Regions from separate parts of the Solibacillus daqui genome, predicted to be linked through region 3. Evidence: riboswitches for the same ligand, from Rfam matches in the RefSeq annotation. Region 3 holds a riboswitch; each other region holds the start of a gene.
The links. Region 3 has a riboswitch for S-adenosylmethionine ahead of O7776_RS11855 (Na+/H+ antiporter NhaC family protein). Riboswitches for the same ligand answer to the same signal wherever they lie in the genome.

Region 1 (6,061 bases), 610 kb from region 3:
ACGGATTACAAGTAGATTTACGTTTTGATGAAGGACCATTTGAAGTAGAGCCAAAGCATGTGCTAGCACTTGTACAACACGACGGAAAATGGCTTTGTACAATTCATAGTAGCCGTGGAGTAGAATTTCCTGGCGGCAAGCAGGAAGAGGATGAATCATTGATGCAGGCGGCCATTCGTGAAGTGTATGAGGAAACGAATGTTATTGTAGAAGATATAAAGTGGTTTGCTTACTATGTTGTACATGATAAAATTCCATTTTGCAAGGCTGTATTTACAGCAAAGGTAAAAGAAATTGAGACGTTTGTTGGTGATTATGAGACTGACGGAATTTTATGGTTGACGGAAGAGGAGCTTTGGCAGCGGCCCAACTTAAGTTTCTATATGCGAGATGCTGGCATGAAAAAGATGTTGCAGGAAGTGAAAAATCATGAATGACAATGGTAATATCTTTTCAATACGCCCATATCCTTCACCTAACCGTCAAATACGTCTAGATGAAGTAATTTACTACTCGCAGGGACTTCGCGTTAAAGGGCTATTAGCGCGCCCTATAGAGGATGGAAATTACGAAGCCATTCTTTATTTGCGCGGAGGTTTACAATCGATTGGCATGGTACGCCCTGCGCGTATCGCACAATTTGCCCAACATGGATTCGTTGTCTTTGCACCGTATTATCGTGGAAATCGTGGTGGTGAAGGGAAGGATGAGTTTGCTGGTGACGATCGCTATGATGCGATTAGTGCTATTGCGGTACTAAAGCAATTTATTGATGTTCAGCAAGTGAATGTTTTCGGATTTTCACGCGGAGGTTTAATGGCATTATGGACCGCAATATTAAGTGATGAAGTAAAATCACTTGTAACGTGGGCGGGTGTATCAGATGCGACTGCTACGTATTGGGAGCGTGTTGATATGCGCAGAGGCTTAAAACGTATCGTAGGTGGTACACCAAATAAAGTACCTGAAAACTATGAGGATCGTACAGCGTTATATGATGTTGCACAAATTCATGCACCTGTGTTAATTATTCATGGTACAGAAGACCAACATGTCGATATTGAGCATGCCTATCAGCTCGAGCTGTATTTAAAAGGGGAAGGGAAGTCAGTTGAAACGTGGTTTTCTTATGGCTTAAAACATCATTACCCACCTAAATTAAATCGGATAACCGTACAAAAATTATGTGGTTGGATGAAATCGAAAAAGGATGTTACGCATTAGACCTGTGCGTAACATCCTTTTTCTAATATGATATACATTTATTTGATGTTTACCCAAATTAGGGAGGAGCTCTGAAAATGCACTCCAAAGTTAAACATTATGTCGTATTGATTTAGCGAATTATGCTAAAGGACCGCCTTTTTTCACAATTGCTTCGTCTACGTTTACGAATTTTGTGAAGTTGTTTTTGAATAAGTCTGCAAGCTCAGATGCTTTTTTATCGTAAGCTGCTTTGTCAGACCATGCATCGCGAGGGTTTAACACTTCAGTTGGAACACCTTCAACAGCAACTGGGATATTTAATCCGAATACGGCATCTTGAGTTGTTTCCACATTGTTTAGTTTTCCTTCGATTGCTGCACGTACCATTGTACGAGTGAAAGAAAGCTTCATACGGCTACCAACACCGTATTCGCCACCAGTCCAACCAGTATTTACTAAGAATACTTGAGAACCGTGCTCGTCGATTTTTTTACCTAATTGCTCAGCGTAAACTGTTGCAGGTAATGGTAAGAATGGTGAGCCGAAGCATGTAGAGAATACTGGCTCTGGTTCAGTAACACCGCGCTCTGTACCTGCTAACTTCGAAGTGAAGCCGCTTAAGAAGTGATACATTGCTTGCTCTTTTGTTAATTTAGAGATTGGAGGTAATACGCCAAATGCATCTGCAGTTAAAAAGATGATCGTATTTGGGTGTCCTGCCACTGATGGTACTGCAATATTTTCGATGTAGTCGATTGGGTACGCTACACGTGTGTTTTCAGTTAATGAAAGGTCGCTGTAGTCACTTACACGTGTATGTGCATCTACTACTACGTTTTCTAAAACCGAACCAAATTTGATTGCTGCATAAATTTCTGGTTCGTTTTCAGGAGAAAGGTTTGCTGTTTTAGCGTAGCAACCACCTTCGATATTAAATACGCCGTTGTCAGACCAACCATGCTCGTCATCCCCGATTAATTTACGGTCAGCGTCTGCTGATAAAGTTGTTTTACCAGTACCTGATAAACCGAAGAATAATGATACGTCCCCAGTTTCACCAACGTTTGCTGAACAGTGCATTGGGAAAATATCTTGTTCTGGTAATAAGTAGTTCATAATACCGAAGATAGATTTTTTCATTTCTCCAGCATATTCTGTACCACCGATAAGAATGATTTTCTTTTCAAGTGATGTAATGATAAATGTTTCAGAATCCGTTCCATCTACTTTTGGATCTGCTTTGAAGTTTGGAGCAGATACGATTGTGAAGTCAGCAATGTGAGTAGCTAATTCTTCTGCAGTAGGACGGATGAATAATTGATGACAGAATAGGTTATGCCAAGCGTATTCATTAATTACTTTAATAGATAATTGAGAAGCTTTATCTGCACCTGCATAGCCGTTGAATACGAATAATTCATCGCGCTCTTTTAAGTACTTGATTACTTTTACATAAAGATTATCGAAAACATCTGCTGAGATTGGACGGTTTACTTTGCCCCAGTCGATTTTATTTTTTGAAGATTCTTCTTCAACAATATATTTATCTTTAGGAGAACGACCAGTATATTTACCTGTTTCGGCACGTAATGCGCCCTCTACAGTTAACATTGCTTCTCCACGTGATGTAGCTTTTTCAACTAATTGTGGAACTGATAATTGAGTTTGAATGTTTTCCCCATTTAAAAGTTCTTTCAGCTCGTTAGCAATTTCTACCGAATTCATCTATTAAATACCATCCTTTTTTATATTATTCCCTTGTGTAGGGGAGTTATTTGTTAATTCAAAAATAGTATAACACATTGATTATAATAATCTATACTAATTATGTATTATTTTTTTAGGAAATTTTATCTGTTTAAAAACTGCATGAAATAAGACAAATTTAATTGACAGTAAAAGCTTTTTTACGTAAGATGTTTAATTGAACGGATACTCTTATCCCGAGCTGGTGGAGGGTCAGGCCCTATGAAACCCGGCAACCTGCATGAACATTCACGACATGCGTTGGTGCCAATCTGATGCAAGGATTTTTCCTTGAACGATAAGAGTGAAAGGTAATGAACGAACGTAACCCTTTCCTCGCTGTGCACTATTGCGCAGATCAGAGCGGAAGGTTTTTTTAATTTATAAAGGGAAGTTTCCTTGAAATACCTTTCGAATAACTCGTGTTGATAAAGCAAAGAAGCTGAACATGGGCGTAATGAGTACCGTCAAAAATACTTGTAAGGTTTTTTAGGAGGAAATAAACATGGCAAATCGTCGACTGTTTACATCAGAAAGTGTAACGGAAGGACATCCAGACAAAATTTGTGATCAAATTTCAGATGCAATTTTAGATGCAATTTTAGCAGCAGATCCAAATGCACGTGTAGCATGTGAAACAACAGTTACTACAGGATTAGTATTAGTATCTGGTGAAATTACAACATCAACATACGTAGATATGAAAGGGATTATCCGTGACACTGTAGCAGAGATCGGCTACACGCGTGGTAAATATGGCTTTGATGCCGAAAACTTAGCAGTACTTGTAGCAGTAGGTGAGCAATCTCCTGACATTGCACAAGGTGTAGACCAAGCGTTAGAAGCACGTGAAGGTTCAATGTCAGAGGACGAGTTAGAAGCAATCGGTGCAGGTGACCAAGGCTTAATGTTCGGTTATGCATGTAACGAAACGCCAGAACTTATGCCTATGCCAATTTCATTAGCGCATAAATTAGCGCGTCGATTATCGGAAGTGCGTAAATCTGGTCAGCTTGCATACTTACGTCCAGACGGTAAAACACAAGTAACAATTGAGTATGATGAAAACAACGTACCTGTTCGTGTCGATACAATCGTAATTTCTACACAGCATGATGAAGAAGCAACATTAGAGCAAATTCAAGCGGACATGAAGGCACATGTTATTGCATCAGTTGTTCCGGCAGAATTATTAGACGAAGCTACAAAGTACTTCATCAATCCGACGGGCCGTTTCGTAATCGGTGGTCCTAAAGGGGATGCTGGTTTAACAGGTCGTAAAATTATCGTGGACACTTATGGTGGTTATGCACGTCATGGTGGTGGTGCATTCTCTGGTAAAGATGCGACAAAAGTAGACCGTTCTGCAGCCTATGCAGCACGTTATGTGGCTAAAAATATCGTAGCGGCCGGTTTAGCAGATCGCGCAGAAGTGCAATTAGCGTATGCAATCGGGGTAGCACAACCTGTATCAATCGCGATTGATACATTCGGTACTGGTAAAGTAGCAGAATCTCAAATGGTTGAATGGGTACGTGAATTATTCGACTTACGTCCTGCAGGTATCATTAAAATGTTAGACCTACGTCGTCCAATTTATAAGCAAACAGCTGCTTATGGTCACTTTGGTCGTACAGACTTAAATGTGCCTTGGGAAAATACAGACAAAGCACAATTGTTAAAAGAAAAAGCAGGTTTATAAAATTAAAAATGGAGCCATTATTAGTAACATGCTAATAATGGCTCTATTTGCTTTTTTCGGTACTCGAAAAATTTAGACCAATACAATAGGAAGGAACTGTATAATTTTAAACGCTCTTATTTGCTTGAGTGTTTTGTAAAGATTTATAATATTGCCCTTTTTCAACGTATTCGCGGATGATTCGATCCATGTCCGCGCGGTCTTCTTCTGTAAGTTCACGTACAACTTTTGCTGGACGCCCCATTGCCAAGCAGTTTGGTGGAATTACCTTTCCTGGAGGGACAAGGCTACCTGCACCAATGAACGCCCCTTCACCAATTTCAGCCCCATCTAAAATGATGGAACCCATACCGACAAGTGCGCGTTTTTTTATTGTACAACTATGTAGCGTAACTTGATGACCTACTGTTACTTCATCTTCAACAATTAATGGATAAGCAGGGCTTTGGTGTAGACAAGATAAATCTTGGATACTAACACGTTCACCAATTACGGTTTTGTTGACGTCACCGCGAATTACAGTATTGAACCAAATAGTTGACTCAGCCCCAATTGTTACATCGCCTGTTATTGTTGCATAATCCGCAACAAACGCGCTAGGATGAATGTTAGGTGATTTGTCTTTGTAAGGATAAATCATGTGCAATTCCTCGATTCTTATATAAAATAGTATGTGCTGTTATTATCGTAACAGATAGAGGGAAATTTTCAATTAGCATTTATTTGAGGCACAATGTATGATAGAAAATAGAAATTTGAATGAAAGAGTGGTTTGACCATGTGGAAATGGGAAACAGAACAGCAACCGAAAGCAGTAATCGTCATTCTTCATAGTGTTTATGAACAGCATCGCTGGTACGCATGGTTAATTGAAAAGTTTAGAAGTGCGGGCTTTCATGTTGTAATGGGAGATTTACCTGGACATGGGGAGCAAGAGAAATTTGCAAGATATCATGATGAAGATTTCGAAGGATATTATAAATATACGAAATTATTATTTAAAGTAGCATTAGAATATAATTTACCATTATTTGTAGTTGGGCATGGTTTAGGTGCCACGATTGCAACGTATGTACTTCAAAAGAAAAAACTTGATTGTGCTGGAATCATATTAACTTCACCGTGGCTAAATTTAAAATTAACTCCAGGAAAATTATCCAATGCGCTATCTAGCTTTAGTGTTATTACGTCTAATGTAAAGCTGAAGCATGAGTTGACGTTACAACATTTTACACGTAACACGGATGTGTTAATGGAGCTAAAAGAATATTTGCCATTAAATAATACAGTGACAGTGAAATGGTATCGTGATTGGCAGCAAGTAACACGTACCATACGTGATCCAGAATTTAAATTACCTAATGTTCCCCTATTAGTGATGACGGGTGAAAATGATAAAATTACCGA
Region 2 (6,061 bases), 690 kb from region 3:
TTCTAATGGGTTAATACCGTTGTCGATTGCGAAGTTTGAGTTAATTAATACCGCGTCACCTTCTTCGTTATCGTACATTTGGAATAACATTTCTGGAGCTGTATCATAATCAAATACTAAATTTTTTGGGTTTTCTACAACGTCTTTAAGCTCTGCTTTAGTTTTATCGATACCATCAGCTAACTTGATTAAACCTTGTGCTTCAAGTAATGAAAGCATACGGCCATGGTCAGCTACAGAGTTTGATAATAGAATTGTTGCGCCTTCAGGAAGCTCTTCTAAAGATGCATATTTTTTAGAGTAAATACCGATTGGCTCAATGTGAATACCACCAGCATTTGCGAAGTCATAGTTAAATTCTGCTTTTTGACCTTCAAAATACGGAATATGTTGGAAGTAGTTGGCATCTAAATCACCAGATTCTAAGTCTTGGTTTGGTAATACATAATCTTGATAAGGTTCGATTTGTAATTCGATACCTTGTTTTTCTAAAATTGGTTGAACTTGTTCTAAAATTGCGGCGTGAGGTGTGTTTGAAGCACCTACCACTAATGTTGTTGGCTCTGCTGTTGTATCGCTGCCTGTTGTTGATTTTTCGTCTGTCCCACATGCTGCTAGAGCAAGGATTGAAGCACCTAATGCTACTGAAGATAATAATTTTTTCATCATTTTTTCCTCTATTCTATATTTTTCTCACCTAAACTTTTCGAACATTTTTTATATTCTGGATATTCACTATACAGAGGCACCTCTTAATCATTTACGCCTCGGCGTAGATGCGTCCAGATTTTTTCGAGTTTGCTCGAAAAATTCCTCTAAAAATCTGTGACATCCGCCGGGGGCTTAACTTGAGTCATCAAGTTAAGAGATGCTTGTTCGATAAGTATTGGCTATATAATTACGGCGTAATTGCCACTAACTATCGTTTATCAATTTTTGTTGTAATGCTATCACCAATAATTTGAATAATAAATACAATGATTAAAATAATAATGGTCGCCATAAATGTAACGTCTGTACGATTACGAGAGAAACCATCAAGGAAGGCTAAGTTTCCAAGACCACCTGCACCGATAATACCAGCCATCGCTGTATACCCTACAAGTGCTACCGCTGTTACTGTAATCCCAGAAATAAGCGCCGGTAAGCTTTCTGGAATTAATACTTTCCAAATGATTGTTGACGTTTTCGCACCCATTGAACGAGCCGCTTCGATAACACCTTTATCAATTTCACGTAGCGCAATTAATACCATGCGCGCATAAAACGGTGCGGCCCCAATAATTAAAGCCGGTAATGCTGCATTAGCACCACGAATTGTTCCAAGTAAAAACTTCGTGAAAGGAATTAATAAAATGATTAGCACGATAAACGGTATCGAACGGAAAATATTAACGATAGATCCCGTTAAAAAGTGGACGATTTTATTAGCCCATAGTTGATTGTCGCTTGTTAAAAATAAAACAATCCCGATTAAAATACCCAATACGAATGTCACTGCCGTTGCGACTGTTGTCATATACAATGTTTCGTATGTGGCTTCGAGCATTTTGTCCCAATTCACATTTGGAAATAATTGATTAATCATGCTCAATCACCTCCATTTGTATTTCATGCTGTTTTAAAAATTGGAGTGCCTTTTGTATTTGCTGCTTGTCGCCATCAATGTGGACAAACAATGTACCAAGTGAACCGCCCGTTGTCGTTGAAATTTTGCCATGCACAATATTAATGACAACATCGAATTGCTTAATAATTTGGGAGATGACCGGTTGCTCTGTTGTAGCTCCAGCAAATGTCAATTTCACAATTTTTCCTGATGGATAGTTCGTTAAAATTTGCTCTAGCGATGCTTGTGTTTCTTGCGTTTCACCAGCAGCCTTCGATACGAAGTTTTTCGTAATCGGTGCTTGAGGAAGTTGGAACACTTGTAATACATCCCCTTGTTCTACAACTTTACCAGCTTCCATAACTGCGACACGGTTACAAATTTTACGGATAACGTGCATTTCGTGCGTAATCAGAACAATTGTTAGCCCGATTTGTTTGTTAATGTCTAGCAGTAATTGTAAAATCGAATCCGTTGTTTCTGGGTCTAGTGCAGAAGTTGCTTCATCACAAAGTAATACTTCTGGATTGTTTGCTAATGCGCGGGCAATGCCGACACGCTGCTTTTGACCACCCGATAATTGTGACGGATACGCTTTACCGCGCCCCTTTAAACCAACTAGTTCGATTAATTCCTCTACGCGCTGTGCACGCTTGGCATTCGGTACACCTGCAATTTCAAGTGGGAACGCAATGTTTTCCTCAACCGTACGTGACCAAAGTAAATTAAAGTGTTGGAAAATCATGCTGATCTTTTGGCGAGCTGAACGTAACTCATTACCTGACGCTTTCGCAATATCTTGTCCATTGACAATAACCGAGCCAGTTGTTGGCTTTTCTAAACCGTTTAATAAGCGAATCATCGTACTTTTACCGGCCCCACTATATCCAATAATTCCGAAAATTTCACCTTTATTAATCGACAAGTTTACATCATTGACGGCGGTTAGATCGCCGTTTTTTGTTTTATAAACTTTCGTTATGTTTTGTATATCAATCATCGCTTGAACTCCTTTAACTTGAAATAACCTGTTCGTTATGTTCAATAATCGCTTTTTTACTTATTCGCCTCTTAGAACAAACAAAAAACCTTTCTACCACGACAAGTAGAAAGGTTTCGCAAATTTATACGTTGAACCGTTCTCTCATCTTTCAAAGATAATCTTTGTGTGACTTGGCACCTTTGCAATAATTGCTGGTTGCCGGGCTTCATAGGGCACTTCCCTCCACCTCTCTTTATAAGAGTAACGCTATTAAGTTTGTTTTGTATGAATGTTACTTTATCATGCTAATAATTGTTCGTCAATTACTTTTTTAATATTTCATACAAAAATGGTACGGATTGAAAAGCATAAATTTTTTCCTGTAATTGTCCATTATTAGAAACAAGTAAGCAAGGAACACTTTCAATTTTCAGATCTTGTGCGAGGTTCTCTAAATAATTGATATTTGCCATTCCAATCGGTAAATCTGGTAGTAATTCCTCAATTACATTTAAAATTCTTTTGGCCACATCACATGTCCCACACATAGGGGTATAGATAAAAAGTGCACTTTTTTCATGTTGTTGTACACTTTGCTCCCATTGGCTTCTTGTCCATTGTTCCATCGTAATGTCATTCCTATCTTACTAAAAATTTTGCCTGTTGTAATAAATCGCGTAATATAACGGTTGGTGTTTTTTCAACTTCATTATACTGTTGCGGAATAATAAATTGTTGCGCTTCTGGATACACCCGATTCATGAGCTTTCGTAATTTTTCTCCATTTTTATCTGCGTCAAAAAATGTCACAATATCATCTTGCTCGTAAGCTTCTAATAAATCAATTAAATCGACTTCACTGATTGTGCCATTCGTACAAAGAATTGTCACATTCTCTGCTAAAATTGGCTCGATTCTCAACTTATCTGCACGTCCTTCTACTATGATACATTTTCCCATGAAAGCACCTCCCATAGTTTAATAACCAAAAAACGCCAAAACCTAAACATACTAGGTTTCGACGTTAAATATTATTGCTCGATTAATTCAGCGTATGCATCTGCATCCATTAATTCTTCAACTTCAGCTTCATTAGAAAGCTCAACTGTAATCATCCAAGCTGTACCGTATGGAGATTCGTTAACGAATTCTGGGTTATCTGATAATTCTTCATTTACTGCAACAACTGTACCTGACACTGGTGCGTAAAGTTCAGAAACTGTTTTTACTGATTCCACACTACCGAATGGTTGATCTTTAGCAATTTCGTCTCCTACTTCTGGTAGCTCAACGAATACGATGTCGCCTAATTCAGATTGTGCGAAGTCTGTAATACCGATTGTTGCTTTGTTTCCTTCAACTTTAATCCACTCGTGCTCTTTTGTATAACTTAATTCTTTTGGTGTGCTCATGAGAAAACCTCCAAGTAATATGTAGTATATTCAAGTTCATTTTGCCATATTTCGTTCGGAAATTCAATGATATTCAACGGTTATTTCCAAGTTTCCAAGAAGTCAGACTCCTTAAATCCTAATGTTAATTTTTTTCCATCTGTTACGAGTGGACGTTTAATTAACATGCCATCTGATGCTAATAGTGCTAATTGCTCGTCTTCAGACATTGTTGGTAATTTGTCTTTCAACTCTAACTCACGGTACTTCATGCCTGATGTGTTAAAAAATTTCTTTAAGGGAAGACCACTTGCTTCATAATATGCCTTTAACTGTTCTTTAGAAGGCGTTTGTTCAACGATGTGAATATTTTCATAGGCAATACCGTTTTCATCTAACCATTTTTGTGCTTTTTTACAGGTTGTACATTTTGGATAGTTAATAAATTGAATTGTCATTTTTCCGCTCCCTTAGTATAGTTCAATTTTTTCTATTGTAATCGAAATATAATAACAAATCGAGCGAAATCCGATTAATAGTAAGATTACTTTTATTCGAACTTGAAGCAAACCTACTCCTTAAAAATGGATTTTAGTCATTAAATGTGGTTGGTTTTTCTAATAAGCTTCTGTATAACTTTGGTGAGCTATCGCATGTCTGCGATAAAGCCATGTGATACGTTTAAGTGCTTAAAAGGCTATGCCAGTAAACACGAAGATAAAACAGAATTTTCTAAAAATGTAAAATGAGTCATTTTTTGAATCATACTTTAGTTTTTACAAAAATTTGAAAACAATTAACATTCTATTAACTATCCAACCTTAAACTAGACAAAACTAGAAAAGGCGGTAGGAAAATGAGTAAATACTTTACATCAAAAACAATGTTCGCTTTAGCGTTGGCTGGAACATTGATTGCGGCACCGAGCTTAACAACGGAAGCAGCTGTACAAAATTATCAATTATCAGTCGATGCTCATTATGATTCAGGCGTTCAAAATCCTGATGGTGGGACGACTGAAATTATTGCCTATAACAAACACAATCATTCGATGTATTTAATTAACGGTGATACAAAATTAGTAGAAAAAATCTCTCTGAATTATTCTTCAGCAAATGCAATGAACTTAGTACCCGATTTTTCTGTAGACATTGCTGAATTAATTAAAACTATCGATCCTGATTTCGTTTACGGGGGGCTACCGAGTATTGCCATTTCCCCTAATGAAAACGTTGTAGTTGCTGCAGTCCAATCCGATGATTATACAAAAGATGGTTATGCCGTATTTTTAACTGGTGAAGGAGAGCTATTAAGTATCGTAAAAATAGGGGTACAACCTGATAACATTACATTCTCACCAGATGGAAAAAAAGTATTAACTGCTAACGAAGGGGAACCTCGTAACGGTTATGGAAAAGGAATTGAAGACCCACAAGGTACCGTATCTGTAATTGATGTATCAAATGGTTTTACGGGTTTGACAACTAAAAATATTACATTTGAAGCATTTGATCGTGCTGAAAAACGTGCCGAGTTAGTAAAAGACCAAGTAATTATAAAGAAAGATGCCAAACCATCTGAAGATTTAGAGCCTGAATATGTAGTCGTAAGTGAAGATAGCAAATATGCTTACGTTTCACTCCAAGAAAACAATGCCATCGCAAAAATAGACTTAACAACAAACGAAGTAATTTCAGTAAATGGGTTAGGATTTAAAGACCATCAAGAAAAAGGAAATGAATTGGATCTACTTAAAAATAAGGACGTAAAACTTCAGAATGAGAATGTCTTTGGCATTTATATGCCAGATGGGATTTCAACGTATAGCGCGAACGGTAAAAATTATATTGTCACTGCGAATGAGGGAGACAGTCGTGAATGGGGAGAAGAAGACACACCTTCATTCCATTTAAATGAAAACGAAAAAGAAGTAGATGGCAACGAAATCGTATATTATGATACGACGCAATATGACGGCTTTGATGATGGAAAAGACTATATTTTTGGTGGACGCTCTTTCTCAATCATTGATGCCGATACAATGGAAATCGTATTTGATAGCGGAAGTGATTTTGAAAA
Region 3 (6,061 bases):
ACAGCACCATCATGAAGTGGATTTCCAGGAAAAAAAATTGATTCTAATAACGAATGAGTTAATTCTGCTCCAATTGGAATACCTGGCTTCAACAAAGATTTAAGGGAGTCTTCTCTTTGAATTACTATTAACCCTCCATGTCTCCTTTTTGACATATTTTGCACACAAATAGATATTTCTGGGTATTTATCCGTAAATGGGGATAAGTAACAGTTTAAATAAAAAGTAGCAGCTTTCATCTCAATAGACAAAAATTCATCTTTTATTTTCTCAAAATCTCCAAGAAGACAATAGTTTCCGTCCCCCATCATATCTACATTATTTTGTAATGCATTTATGACTTTGCGAATATCCTCTTTTAACGATTGCTCCATTGGTGAAAAATCACAACCTACATTCTCCACGAAGATACACCACCCTTTTTACTTCACTCAATTAATTTAAATTATCATAAATCGATGTGAATAAAGTTTGTCCACCACCAATTTATTTATTCAATTTATGTGTTAAGTTGGCCAAGTTAGTGAATAACAAAAAAAATTAGCCGGCAAAGAGCTAATATATTTTTGAAGAGGCAACATATCATTTTTCTGTAGAAAAAAATTGCGATCATCTTTTAAACGAAGGTGCTTAGTGATTGTTGAAGTACTGTCTAATATTCTCTGGAATAATTAAATCAAATCATACTTCTTTAATGCCAATGCAATACCATCCTCACTAGAATCTTTCGTAACAAAGTTAGCGATTGATTTTAATGTTTCATTTGCGTTTCCCATCGCAATACCTAAGTCTACAAGTTCTAGCATATCAACATCATTTTCTCCATCCCCAAAAGCAATAGCCTCTTCCTTCGTCAATCCAAAATAATTGAGCACTTTTTTAATTGCCACGGACTTAGAAACCTCGTCTACGAGTACATTTACAATATAGGAATGCCAGCGTTTATAGTGGATTTTTGGAAAATGGGATTTGTACTTTTCAATTTCTGTATCATCAGCAAACAAACAGAGCAAATATGTCTCGTTAAGATCTACTGCCTTATAAATAGGTGGAAATTCCTCTAACCGCAATGTTTCATACAGTGCCTTCATTACTTTAGGATGTTGTACCTCATTCATATGTAATTTTTCAGAATAATAAGTAAGTGCATTTTGTTCTTGAAATGCAAACTTGGTAAATTTATTAACCGTTTCACTAGGTAAAACTGTTTTATGAATGCATGTCCCTCGATGTGTTACGTAAGCTCCATTAGCCGTAATAAATGTGTCTACTCCTAGTTCAGCTATTTCACCACACATTGATAATGGTCTACCTGTTGCTGCTACCACTTTCATCCCACTTGTTGTTAGCTGCCTTATCGCCATTTTTGTGCTTTCTGGAATAGTCCCATCTTTATAATTTGTAATGGTTCCATCTACATCAAAGAATATTATCTTGTACTTCACATTAACCCTCCAATAGCAATAATTCACTTACTATTCTATTTTAATTTAATATTTCATCGTATATCATTATCTTCTCCACTAAAAAACTTGTGGCGCAACTCGAACTCACAAAACTGCTAACAGTTCGCTCGATTAATTCTTATACTATCTTCCTCTCAAATTATTGATTAATCACTTTCACATAGCAAACACATTCATGTTTGCGCTTTACATGTTGAAACAGCTCTAGACTCTTCCCTGTGTAATGCGCAAAAGCTGTGACAGGGTATAATTGATCAACGGATGCGTTCATCAAATTTTTCATTTCATTTCCTTCTAAATACACGTGATAATAGGATGATGTTTTTTCAAAGTCATTTTTTTCATACCAATTTTGCACACATGGATCGTCTCTTGTCCATGCTTCGAAATACTCTATATGTAACTTCATTGCTTGTTGTTGCACTGCATGTAGTAGCGCTTCTCCAATCCCTTGACGCTGAAAATCAGGGTGTACCGCAATATGCCAAATCATCCCTCCAATTGAATCTTGCTGCGTGCATACTGTCTTTGGCGTGGCTTCATACTCTACATCAATTAGCCCAACGATTTGCCCGTCGATTTCGGCGACTAGCTCAATTGCTGCATTTTTGTATGTTTCTTTCAGTTGGAGCACATTGTCAAAATAAGCCGTATTTAAGAATGATAGTATACGGCAACGAAGCCACCCTTGTTCGTCTTTTTCTGTATAGTTACGAATTATCATAAGTTCTCCTTTCAATTCTGTGTATTTTCAAACCATTTTTCTATAAGTAACTTTTTTTAATGAGCCCCATTCTTTTTCTAAAGCATCAGTTGCTAGTAGCTTCCACGGATTAAAGATGGTTTGTCCATGCTTGTTAAAAAATAGGTTATCGCCAATATAATAAGCGGCATGCTGAATCGTTCCTATGTCATCAAGCCAAGCCAAAACATCACCTGTAATCAGTTCCTCACTATCCACTATTTCATATTGACTTAACGCTAATTTTTCTAAAAACGTTTTTTGATGTACCCATTCATGGATTATCCATTGCTGTTTGCCATTAGAAATTGCATATAAGACGGCAGCTAAGCAATTTGCTCCTTGCTGATGACTAAATACATTTGTAAAAGGCTTTAAATGCTGTGGCAAGGATGCAGGAGCTTGTTCACATTCCCCATTATCCCACCACTGTGAAACCATTGTTTTTAAAATTTGTTCTTTCGTTTTCCAACTCAAAGTGTCCCACATTGCCCGCTGAAAAACGACTTGATTATTATGTATATAATCTTTAGGAATTTCTTCTAAATTATCTATAAAGGATACGGGCACCACTAATCCGCGCTCACATTGCACTTGTGCTTGTAAAAGCATTTGTTTCTGTTCAGTCGGGATTTGCTCAATCCACTGACAATTTGCTACGATTACATAATTTACATACTTGATATTCCAGTATTCATAGCTATTTGTAAAATCAATTTGACTGTATGTGCTATGTGTATAAAACTCTTCAATCGGCATAACAAGTACTTGTGAAAAATCGATTTGTTTATGATAAAGTTCACCGCTAATAAAAAATAGATCTCTTCTTGGTACATAATTTTCAATCCATGCCGTTAAATTTTCGGCACTTGGTATTATTTTCATTTACCTATCCCCCTTGGAAGTATAATCCAAATAATAAACGATATTTCTGAATAAAACAATTATTGAGAAATAACTAACAAATTGACTTATAGTAATTTTTCGTATATTCTAAAGCTTATTTATTAAAAATGAATAGTTTCTTATCATGAGAGATGGAGGGACGGGCCCTTTGAAGTCTCGGCAGCGGAATAATTTCTATGCCAAATCCTGCAAGAATTTTTTCTTGATAGATAAGATGAGTATATGATTTCATACCTCTTCTTGTTTACTTAAGAAGGGGCTTTTTATATGTATTCGATATGATTTGAACTATATTGGAGGTAGCAATGCAAAAAGGAAATCCATGGGCGTTAATCCCTTTTGTTGTGTTTTTAATTTTATTTATCGGTTCAGGCATTGTGCTTGATGACTTTTATGCCTTCCCCGTTATTGTTGCCATCACAATTTCTAGTGTTGTTGCAATTTTAATGAATCGAAAAGAAACGTTATCGAAAAAAATTGATGTTTTTAATCAGGGTGCAGGTAATCCGAACGTTATGCTAATGGTATTAATTTTCTTACTAGCTGGTGCGTTTTCTGAAACGGCAAAAGGTATGGGTGCGATTGAAGCGACAGTGAACTTTGCTTTATCAGTTTTACCACAAAACTTACTAGTCGTCGGCTTATTTATTATCGCGTGCTTTATATCACTTGCGATGGGTACCTCTGTTGGAACAATTGTGGCTCTAGCTCCGATCGGTTTAGGTATTGGTGAGCAGACAGATATTTCTATACCACTTTTAATGGCTACAGTTATTGGTGGTGCAATGTTTGGGGATAACTTATCGTTCATTTCCGATACGACGATCGCCTCAGTTCGTTCGCAAGGTGCGGAAATGAAGGACAAATTTAAGGTGAACTTTTTCATCGTTTTACCTGCAGCGATTATTACATGTGTTATTTTAGCAATATTTACATTAAATGCATCGGCGGAAGTGGAATATACGACCTTTGAATTGTATAAAATAGTGCCATATATCTTCGTCATTTTATTTGCATTAATTGGTTTTAATGTATTCACAGTGTTAGCTAGTGGAATTATTTTAGCTGGAATAATTGGTCTAATCGATGGGAGCTATTCCATTATGTCATTCGTACAAGCGATTGGAACTGGTATGAGTGCCATGTTTGAAATGGCATTTTTAGCAATATTAATTGGTGGGATGGTTGAAGTCATTCGACATAACGGTGGGATTGATTTTATCGTCCATATTGTGACACGAAAAATCAAATCGAAAAAAGAAGCTCAATTTGCGATAGCGGGTCTTGTAAGTTTAACAGACCTTTCAACAGCGAATAATACGATTGCTATTATGATTGCTGGCCCATTAGCAAAAAATATTGCGGAGCAGTATCAGATTGAACCGCGCAAATCTGCAAGTATTATCGATATTTTCTCTTGTGTCGTTCAGGGCATTATCCCATACGGCGCACAGTTTTTAGTTGCCGCTAGTGTTGCAGGCATTTCCCCTATTTTAATTATGCAATACTCGTATTACTCTATTTTAGTTGGAGTATGTGGCGTGATTGCGATTTTAATTGGATATCCGAAGACAAAAAAGCAGATTTAATGTAAAGTCCGTAAACGAGTGAAAACTTGTTTGTGGATTTTTTTTTCGAAATCTCCAAAAAATTTAATAATTCCCACTGCCCATTATATCTACAATTTTTTTTAATGCCTTTATGATTTTGCAAATATCCTCTTTTAACGATTCCACTACAAATTTAATTGTTCAATTTATGTGTTAAGTAGGGCAAATTAGAGAATAAGTAAAAGGAAGCATATTTTTAATATACTATTTTTATGAGGAGTGTCATATCTAATGCCTTACGTAAGTGTCATTAATGAGGGTACATTTGAGGTGGAAATAGGGAAAAAATTAGTATTAGCACTGGAAGATAACGGTGTTAATATTCTTCACCTATGTGGTGGGAATGCTCGTTGCACTACTTGCCGAGTAGAAATTTTGGCGGGTGATTACTTAGATGTATCCCAAAAAGAAAAGAAAGCCTTTGCGAATAAAGCCGTTGACGAGTTCTTATATGATGATTGTTTGCGATTGTCTTGTCAAATAACAGTAAGTAAAGATATTACAATTCGCCCAATAATGACTGTAGAAAACACTGGCAAAGATGCTGGTCCAAGGCCTGCAGACTAATTAATGTTTTTTCAAATTTTACTTACACACGTGTTGATTATCTATTTTGGTTATTCAACACGTGTATCTTTTCATTTAAATTGTTTGTGTCAATAGCTTTAACTGCTTTTTTAACTCATTAATCGAAAGTGGCTGTTCAACAACTTGTTGGTTAGCCCAAAAGTGGTCGTCATGATATCGTGGAACAATGTGCACATGAAAATGAGTGCCCTCATCCATGATTTTACCGTTATTTTGAATGACACTAACCCCATCTACATGAAATTCTTTTTCTAGTAATGCAATCAGTTGTTTTTGAATTACCAGTAATTCAACTAATAGCTCCTCACTTAATTCTAAAATCGTTTCGAAATGTGCTTTTGAAATAATTAGCAAATGACCTATTTGAATCGGATCAATATCAAAAACCACTTTATAGTTTTCTGTTTCAAGTATCACGTGATGATCTTCTATTCCTTCACAAAACACACAGTCCATTAGATCCCCTCCAATTAGTAAAATCCCCTATATTTTAACATACTAAAAACGGCATATGAAAAGTTCCCCTTCCATACACCGAAATCATTTACCCTACATATAAATGATCTTTTCGACCATGCAATATATAATACAAAATTAAAAAAGCAAAAATGAAAATTCCTAAACCGAAATACATTGAACCATAGCCAATGATCGGCTCTAAATATCCTAACAAATACGGACCAAAACCTAGCCCGACATCAAGCCCAATGAAGTATGTTGACGTAGCTAACCCCATATTTTCTGGAGAT
Region 4 (6,061 bases), 1.3 Mb from region 3:
TGTGCGACTGAATAATCACGTTTAATATGTGGCACTAAATCTTTCGGTGTAAATACTGGCGCATCTACTACCGTACGAACTGGCTTTTCAGCAACCGCTACTGCTGGACGTGTCGCGCGTTTCGCATCCGCCTCTAATCGCTGTTCACGAGCTGTTATTAATTCTGAAATTAACTCTTGTCGCTCATTTTCGTTCATTAAACGATTGGCCTGCTCTAGCCCCTGCATAGCATCTTTTGAATAAATCACCGGTCCATCATATTGCTCAGCAATTTTGGTTTCAGTAAAACGACGTGATAATGCAGCGCCACCTACTAATATCGGAACATCAATCCCTGCTTCTTTAAAATCTTGTGCGGTAATCACCATTTGCTGTGCCGATTTCACAAGTAAGCCTGATAACCCAACAAAGTCTGGCTTTTCTTTACGAATTGCCTCAATCAATTGAGCTGGTGTCACTTTTATTCCTAAGTCTACAACACGGTAACCATTGTTACTTAAGATAATATCAACTAAGTTTTTGCCGATGTCATGCACATCACCTTTTACCGTTGCTAATACCATTGTCCCTTTACTCGCGCTCGTGTCACCTTTTTCCATAAACTGTTCTAGATGGGCTACAGCTGCTTTCATAACACCTGCACTTTGGAGTACTTCCGCAACGATTAATTGGTTGGCATTAAACAAACGTCCAACTTCGGCCATTCCTGCCATTAGTGGTCCATTAATAATATCAAGAGGTGTATCAAATGTTTGACGTGCAGCATCTAAATCTTCAATCAGCCCTTCTTTTGTACCTTCTAAAATGTAGTATGCGAGACGTTCTTCAACCGTTGTCGGTAATTCTTTCACGACCGCGTCTTTCTTTTTATCACGATAAAAGTCGGTAAATACTGCTAATGTTTCATCGTTTGTATTGAAAATTAAATCGTTTGCTAATTTAATTTCCTCTTCTGGAATGGATGCATAACGCTCTAATTTTTCTGTATTAACTATCGCATAATCTAAGCCTGCTTGTGTACAGTGATACAAATACACCGCATTTAACACTTCACGGCCAACTGGTGGTAAACCGAATGATACATTACTTACACCAAGGACCGTTAAACAGCCCGGTAAGTTTTCTTTAATGAGACGAATGCCTTCGATTGTTTCTTCCGCAGCACCGATATACTGCTCATCCCCTGTACCAACCGGGAACATCAGTGGATCGAAAATAATATCCTCTGGTGACATGCCCCATTTTTCCATTAACAATTTATAAGAACGCTGTGCGACTTCAAGTTTTTTCTCGCGTGTAACCGCCATCCCAATTTCATCGATTGTTCCAACAACAAGCGCTGCGCCATATTTTTTTACAAGCGGCATAACCGCATCAAAGCGTTCTTCACCGTCTTCTAAGTTAATGGAGTTAATAATTGCTTTCCCCTGTGAAAACTTCAGTGCCTCTTCCATTACCTTCTCGTCCGTTGAGTCAATTACGAGCGGTACTTTTACTTTTTTCACAACTTCATGCATGAAGTTTTTCATATCCTCTACTTCATCGCGGTCTGGGTTGGCTAAACAAATATCAATAACATGCGCACCATTTTTCACTTGTGCACGGGCAATTTCAGCCGCTTCTTCAAATTTACCATCAATAATTAAGTTTTTAAATTTGCGTGAACCAATTACGTTTGTGCGTTCGCCGATAAATAATGGACGCATCGATTCATCGTATTGCAGTGGCTCAATGCCTGAAACGACATGACCATGTGTCGACTCTTGTGGCTTACGTGGTGCATAATTCGCTACCGCCTCTCGAATTGCGGCAATATGTGCCGGTGTTGTCCCACAGCAGCCCCCTACAATATTTAACCAGCCTTTTTCCGCAAAGCCTTGTAGCTTTTTCGATAAAGAATCTGGTGTTTCGTGGTAGCAGCCTTCTTCATCTGGAAGTCCAGCATTCGGATAACAGCTAATATAGCCATTTGAAAGCTCGGCTAATGAACGAATATGATCCGTCATAAATTCTGGACCTGTCGCACAGTTTAAGCCCACTGATAGCGGCTTAATATGTTCAATTGAAATATAAAATGCTTCAATAGATTGACCGGCCAATGTTGTTCCCATCGGCTCAATTGTTCCCGAAATCATAACCGGAAGCTCTTTCCCTAATTCGGTAAACGCACGATGAATAGCAATTGTTCCAGCCTTTACGTTTAACATATCTTGTGATGTTTCAAGTAGTAATAAATCTGAACCTGCTTCAATTAGTGTTTTTGCTTGTACATAGAAGTTTTCTTCCAGTTCATCAAATGTAATACCGCCTGTTACTGATAGCGTTTTTGTTGTTGGTCCGATTGCACCTGCAACAAAACGCGGCCATTCCGGTGTCGAAAATTCACGCGCTGCCTCTAATGCAAGTTCCACGGCGCGTGTATTAATTTCAACGGCTTTGTGTCCTAAATCATATTCGTTTAGTACAAGCGGTGTACCACCAAATGTATTCGTACAAATAATATCTGCCCCAGCTTCTAAATAAGCAAGGTGTACCTTTTTCAATACATCTGGACGTGTGATGACTAAGTTTTCGTTACAGCCATCTAATTCCTCGCCACCGAAATCTTCATATGTTAAGTTTTCAGCCTGTAGCATCGTCCCCATGGCACCATCGATGATTATTATTCTATTTTGTAATTGCTCATGAATTGGATGTTTAGACATGTGATTTTTCTCCTTTATGTTTCGCGTCATACTGTTTTACATGCTCCATTAACTCCAACGTCATATCATAACGTAAAAACGGAGTAATTAAATAAATCCCATTGAAATACTGACACGCTGTTTCAAGTAGCTCTTTTGCAATTGCTAGGCCCTCTTTTGTTGCTGATTCTTTATCGTTACCACATGCCGCCATACGTGCTAATACTTCGTCAGACAGCTTAATACCCGGTACTTCATGATGTAAAAATTCGGCACTTCGGGATGATGTCAGGGGCATAATCCCAATATAAATCGGCGTTTCTAAATGCTTTGTTGCCTCATAGATTTCGATAATTTTTTCTTTTGTATAGACCGGCTGCGAAATGAAATAATCTGCACCATGCTCAATTTTTTTCTCTAAGCGCTGAACTGCACGGTCTAACACACGAACATTTGGATTAAATGCCGCTGCTACAGAAAAATTCGCTTGTTTTCGTAAAGATTTCCCGGTAAATGATCCACCTTCATTTAGTTGCTTAATCAGTGAAATGAGCTCCATTGACGACACATCGTACACACTTGTTGCCCCTGGGAAATCCCCTACCTTTGTTGGGTCACCTGTTACAACTAAAATGTCATGTAACTCTAACGCATCGAGTCCCATTAAATGTGACTGGAGACCAATTAAGTTACGGTCACGACATGTTAAATGTGGTAATGAACGGACACCGTGTTCCTTTAAAATCGCTGCCATCGCAATATTACTAATTCGTGGTGATGCGAGCGAATTATCGGCCATCATTACAACATCTGCGCCTGCCTCCGATAGCTTTTTTGCACCTTCAACAAAGCCTTCGATTTCTAAATGACGTGGCGTGTCTAACTCTACAATTACTGAACGCTCTCGCTTTGCTTTTTCATGTAGTGGTTCATGCTTGCGAGGCTCTGCTACACGGACAAATTCTGTACGCCCCTTTGTTTCGGCCTTTTCTTCAATCGGACTTAAATTCGCTAAACGTTTTTTCGCAGCCGCAATATGCTTTGGTGTTGTTCCACAGCAACCGCCAATTAAACGCACACCTTGATTCACTAATTCTTCAGCGGCACGCGCAAAATAATCCGTTTCCGATTCATAGACAACACGCCCATCTTCTACATCTAAAAGTGAAGCATTCGGATAAGCGGATAAATAAGCATTCTTTGGTAGGCTTACTTGCTCAAATGCTTGAATTGTATGGAATGGACCAAGACGACAGTTGCTTCCAACAATATCTGCACCTAATCTTTCTAAATCATGTAGCGCCTCATTGAATGACATACCATTCTGCAATACGCCCGCTTCTTGCATTGTTACTTGCGCAATAATCGGAAGGTCTGTTAGCTCGCGCAATGCATGTACACAAAGCGATAATTCTTCAAAGTCATAATACGTTTCTAGTAAAAAGCCATCTGGTTCACCAGCTAATAGCACCTCAGCCTGTTCTTTAAATGTTGTTAAAATTTCTTCCAAGGTAGCATCGCTTTTACGAATCCCTCGAATTCCACCAATTGTTGCAAGCACATACTGTCCTCCTGGTGCTGCCGCGCGCTTGGCAATTGCTAGTGCAGCTTCATTAAATTCTTTAACACGCCCATCATAGCCGTAACGTGCTAGTTTAATAGCATTGGCACCATACGTATTTGTTTGAATAATGTCTGCGCCAGCCGCGATATATTCACTATGAATTTTTTCAATAATTTCAGGACGTGCAATATTCATTTCCTCATGACAATAATCTAATCCATATGAATATAATAATGTGCCAATCGCACCGTCTGCTGTTAGCACCTTTATTTTTAAATCTTCAAGTAAACCCATTGCTTTCACTCCATTATTCACAGTATTTTCAGTATTTTAGTGATACAAAAAAGCCTTCTTTTTTAAATAAAAAAGAAGGCTTCAATCATGACGAACTTAGTTCCCTTCTCATCTTCTGGCATTTGCCATCTGGATTTAGCACCTGACTTTTGTTGGTTGCTGAAGCTTCATCGGGCCAGTTCCCTCTACTTCTCTTGATAAGAATTTTATGAATTTTTCAGATAATTAAGTGAATCATACCGTTATCACACACGAACGTCAACCCTTTATGCAAATAAAGTATAACTTCCTACATTGCAAACGTTTTCTTTGTAAAGAATCGGGTTTATAATCACTTTTTAATAGGCTGTGATTATTTATACAATCTGCGCACTAATTTGTTCGGCTGTTTTTTTACCGTTTTGGATACATGCGCCAATGCCCACACCAAAATACGAGCATCCTGCTAGTAACACATTTGGATAACGAAGCGCTAATTCTTTTACAACAACACTGAGTGCTTCGTTATGCGCTAAATCATAACGTGGCATTTTGTCGATCCATTTTGTCACATTCACAACTGTCGGCTCGGCTTCAATACCAAGACTTAGCTTAATGTCCTCTAGCGCAACTTGTGTCAGCTCTTCATCTGTCATCACCGCTAATTCTTCGTAGCGCGGGTTAATGTTCTTATAAAAGAGACGAACAAGTAAATTTCCTTGTGCCGATGTGTGCTTCCATTTACGACTTGTCCATGTTGAAGCATTACATATTAAATCGGAATGATGCGAAACGATAAAACCGGTGCCATCTGCCGGGAGTACGCTATCTGCAACATCAAAGCCTACATACATCGTTAGTGCAGAAGCATTCGTGAATTTTTCAAGTTGTTGGTTAATCACAGCGTCTTGTAAAACCGCTCGAACCGTTTCATTTGGCGTTGCTAGAACAACGAAATCAGCTACAATTGTTTCGTTAGCTAGCACTACATCATATTGTTCACCGCGCTTATGGATTGCTTGAATTGCTGTGTTTTTCTTGAATTCTACTTCTGTCAGTGTTTGCTCTAAACGATCAATTATTGCCGATAAGCCTGATTTAAAAGAAATAAATTTTTTATTTGCAGCTTTGTCAAATTGCTCTTTATTTGCTTCAAAGCCTTTAATAATCGAACCATATTTGTTTTTGTAATCGACTAAGTATGGCAATGTTGAATTCAAGCTAAGTTGATATAAGTCTCCCGAATAAACACCAGCTAATACAGGGGCAATTTGATTGTGCACTATTTCTTCACCTAAAAAGTACTCTAAAAATTCACCTATTGAGCTTTCTTTTGTGAAATTGGTATTCGGCAACTGTAAATCCTCAAGCGACCGTTGCTTTCCTTCTTCTGAAATGAGCGTACTTGCCATTAATGACTCCACACTCATGGGAATGCCAAATGTCGAACCGGCAGGAATCGCGTGTAGCTCGTTATTCGTATGAATGTATGAAATTCCGGTTTCGTTGTACACAAGTTCATGTTCAAAATCAAGTTCTT

Region 1: it holds a riboswitch for S-adenosylmethionine, as region 3 does, so the genes downstream of both, metK (methionine adenosyltransferase) here and O7776_RS11855 (Na+/H+ antiporter NhaC family protein) in region 3, are expected to answer to the same signal.
Region 2: it holds a riboswitch for S-adenosylmethionine, as region 3 does, so the genes downstream of both, O7776_RS15460 (methionine ABC transporter ATP-binding protein) here and O7776_RS11855 (Na+/H+ antiporter NhaC family protein) in region 3, are expected to answer to the same signal.
Region 4: it holds a riboswitch for S-adenosylmethionine, as region 3 does, so the genes downstream of both, O7776_RS18105 (bifunctional homocysteine S-methyltransferase/methylenetetrahydrofolate reductase) here and O7776_RS11855 (Na+/H+ antiporter NhaC family protein) in region 3, are expected to answer to the same signal.

The regions. Positions count from the first base shown of each region.
Region 1 covers NZ_CP114887.1:3,048,452-3,054,512, reverse strand. Annotated here, with positions in the region: gene O7776_RS14895 (NUDIX hydrolase) at 1-437, shown strand, start outside; gene O7776_RS14890 (alpha/beta hydrolase family protein) at 430-1,224, shown strand; gene pckA (phosphoenolpyruvate carboxykinase (ATP)) at 1,345-2,931, opposite strand; SAM riboswitch class I at 3,142-3,257, shown strand; gene metK (methionine adenosyltransferase) at 3,458-4,654, shown strand; gene O7776_RS14875 (gamma carbonic anhydrase) at 4,761-5,294, opposite strand; gene O7776_RS14870 (alpha/beta hydrolase) at 5,433-6,061, shown strand, end outside.
Region 2 covers NZ_CP114887.1:3,127,788-3,133,848, forward strand. Annotated here, with positions in the region: gene O7776_RS15450 (MetQ/NlpA family ABC transporter substrate-binding protein) at 1-666, opposite strand, end outside; gene O7776_RS15455 (methionine ABC transporter permease) at 920-1,588, opposite strand; gene O7776_RS15460 (methionine ABC transporter ATP-binding protein) at 1,581-2,609, opposite strand; SAM riboswitch class I at 2,751-2,853, opposite strand; gene O7776_RS15465 (thioredoxin family protein) at 2,915-3,217, opposite strand; gene O7776_RS15470 (toprim domain-containing protein) at 3,231-3,551, opposite strand; gene gcvH (glycine cleavage system protein GcvH) at 3,623-4,003, opposite strand; gene O7776_RS15480 (arsenate reductase family protein) at 4,084-4,440, opposite strand; gene O7776_RS15485 (choice-of-anchor I family protein) at 4,839-6,061, shown strand, end outside.
Region 3 covers NZ_CP114887.1:2,438,799-2,444,859, forward strand. Annotated here, with positions in the region: gene cdaS (sporulation-specific diadenylate cyclase CdaS) at 1-374, opposite strand, end outside; gene O7776_RS11840 (Cof-type HAD-IIB family hydrolase) at 672-1,445, opposite strand; gene O7776_RS11845 (GNAT family N-acetyltransferase) at 1,606-2,190, opposite strand; gene O7776_RS11850 (hypothetical protein) at 2,218-3,093, opposite strand; SAM riboswitch class I at 3,231-3,330, shown strand; gene O7776_RS11855 (Na+/H+ antiporter NhaC family protein) at 3,420-4,703, shown strand; gene O7776_RS11860 (2Fe-2S iron-sulfur cluster-binding protein) at 4,956-5,291, shown strand; gene O7776_RS11865 (HIT family protein) at 5,367-5,768, opposite strand; gene O7776_RS11870 (MFS transporter) at 5,857-6,061, opposite strand, start outside.
Region 4 covers NZ_CP114887.1:3,703,124-3,709,184, forward strand. Annotated here, with positions in the region: gene metH (methionine synthase) at 1-2,705, opposite strand, end outside; gene O7776_RS18105 (bifunctional homocysteine S-methyltransferase/methylenetetrahydrofolate reductase) at 2,698-4,542, opposite strand; SAM riboswitch class I at 4,648-4,746, opposite strand; gene hemG (protoporphyrinogen oxidase) at 4,899-6,061, opposite strand, start outside.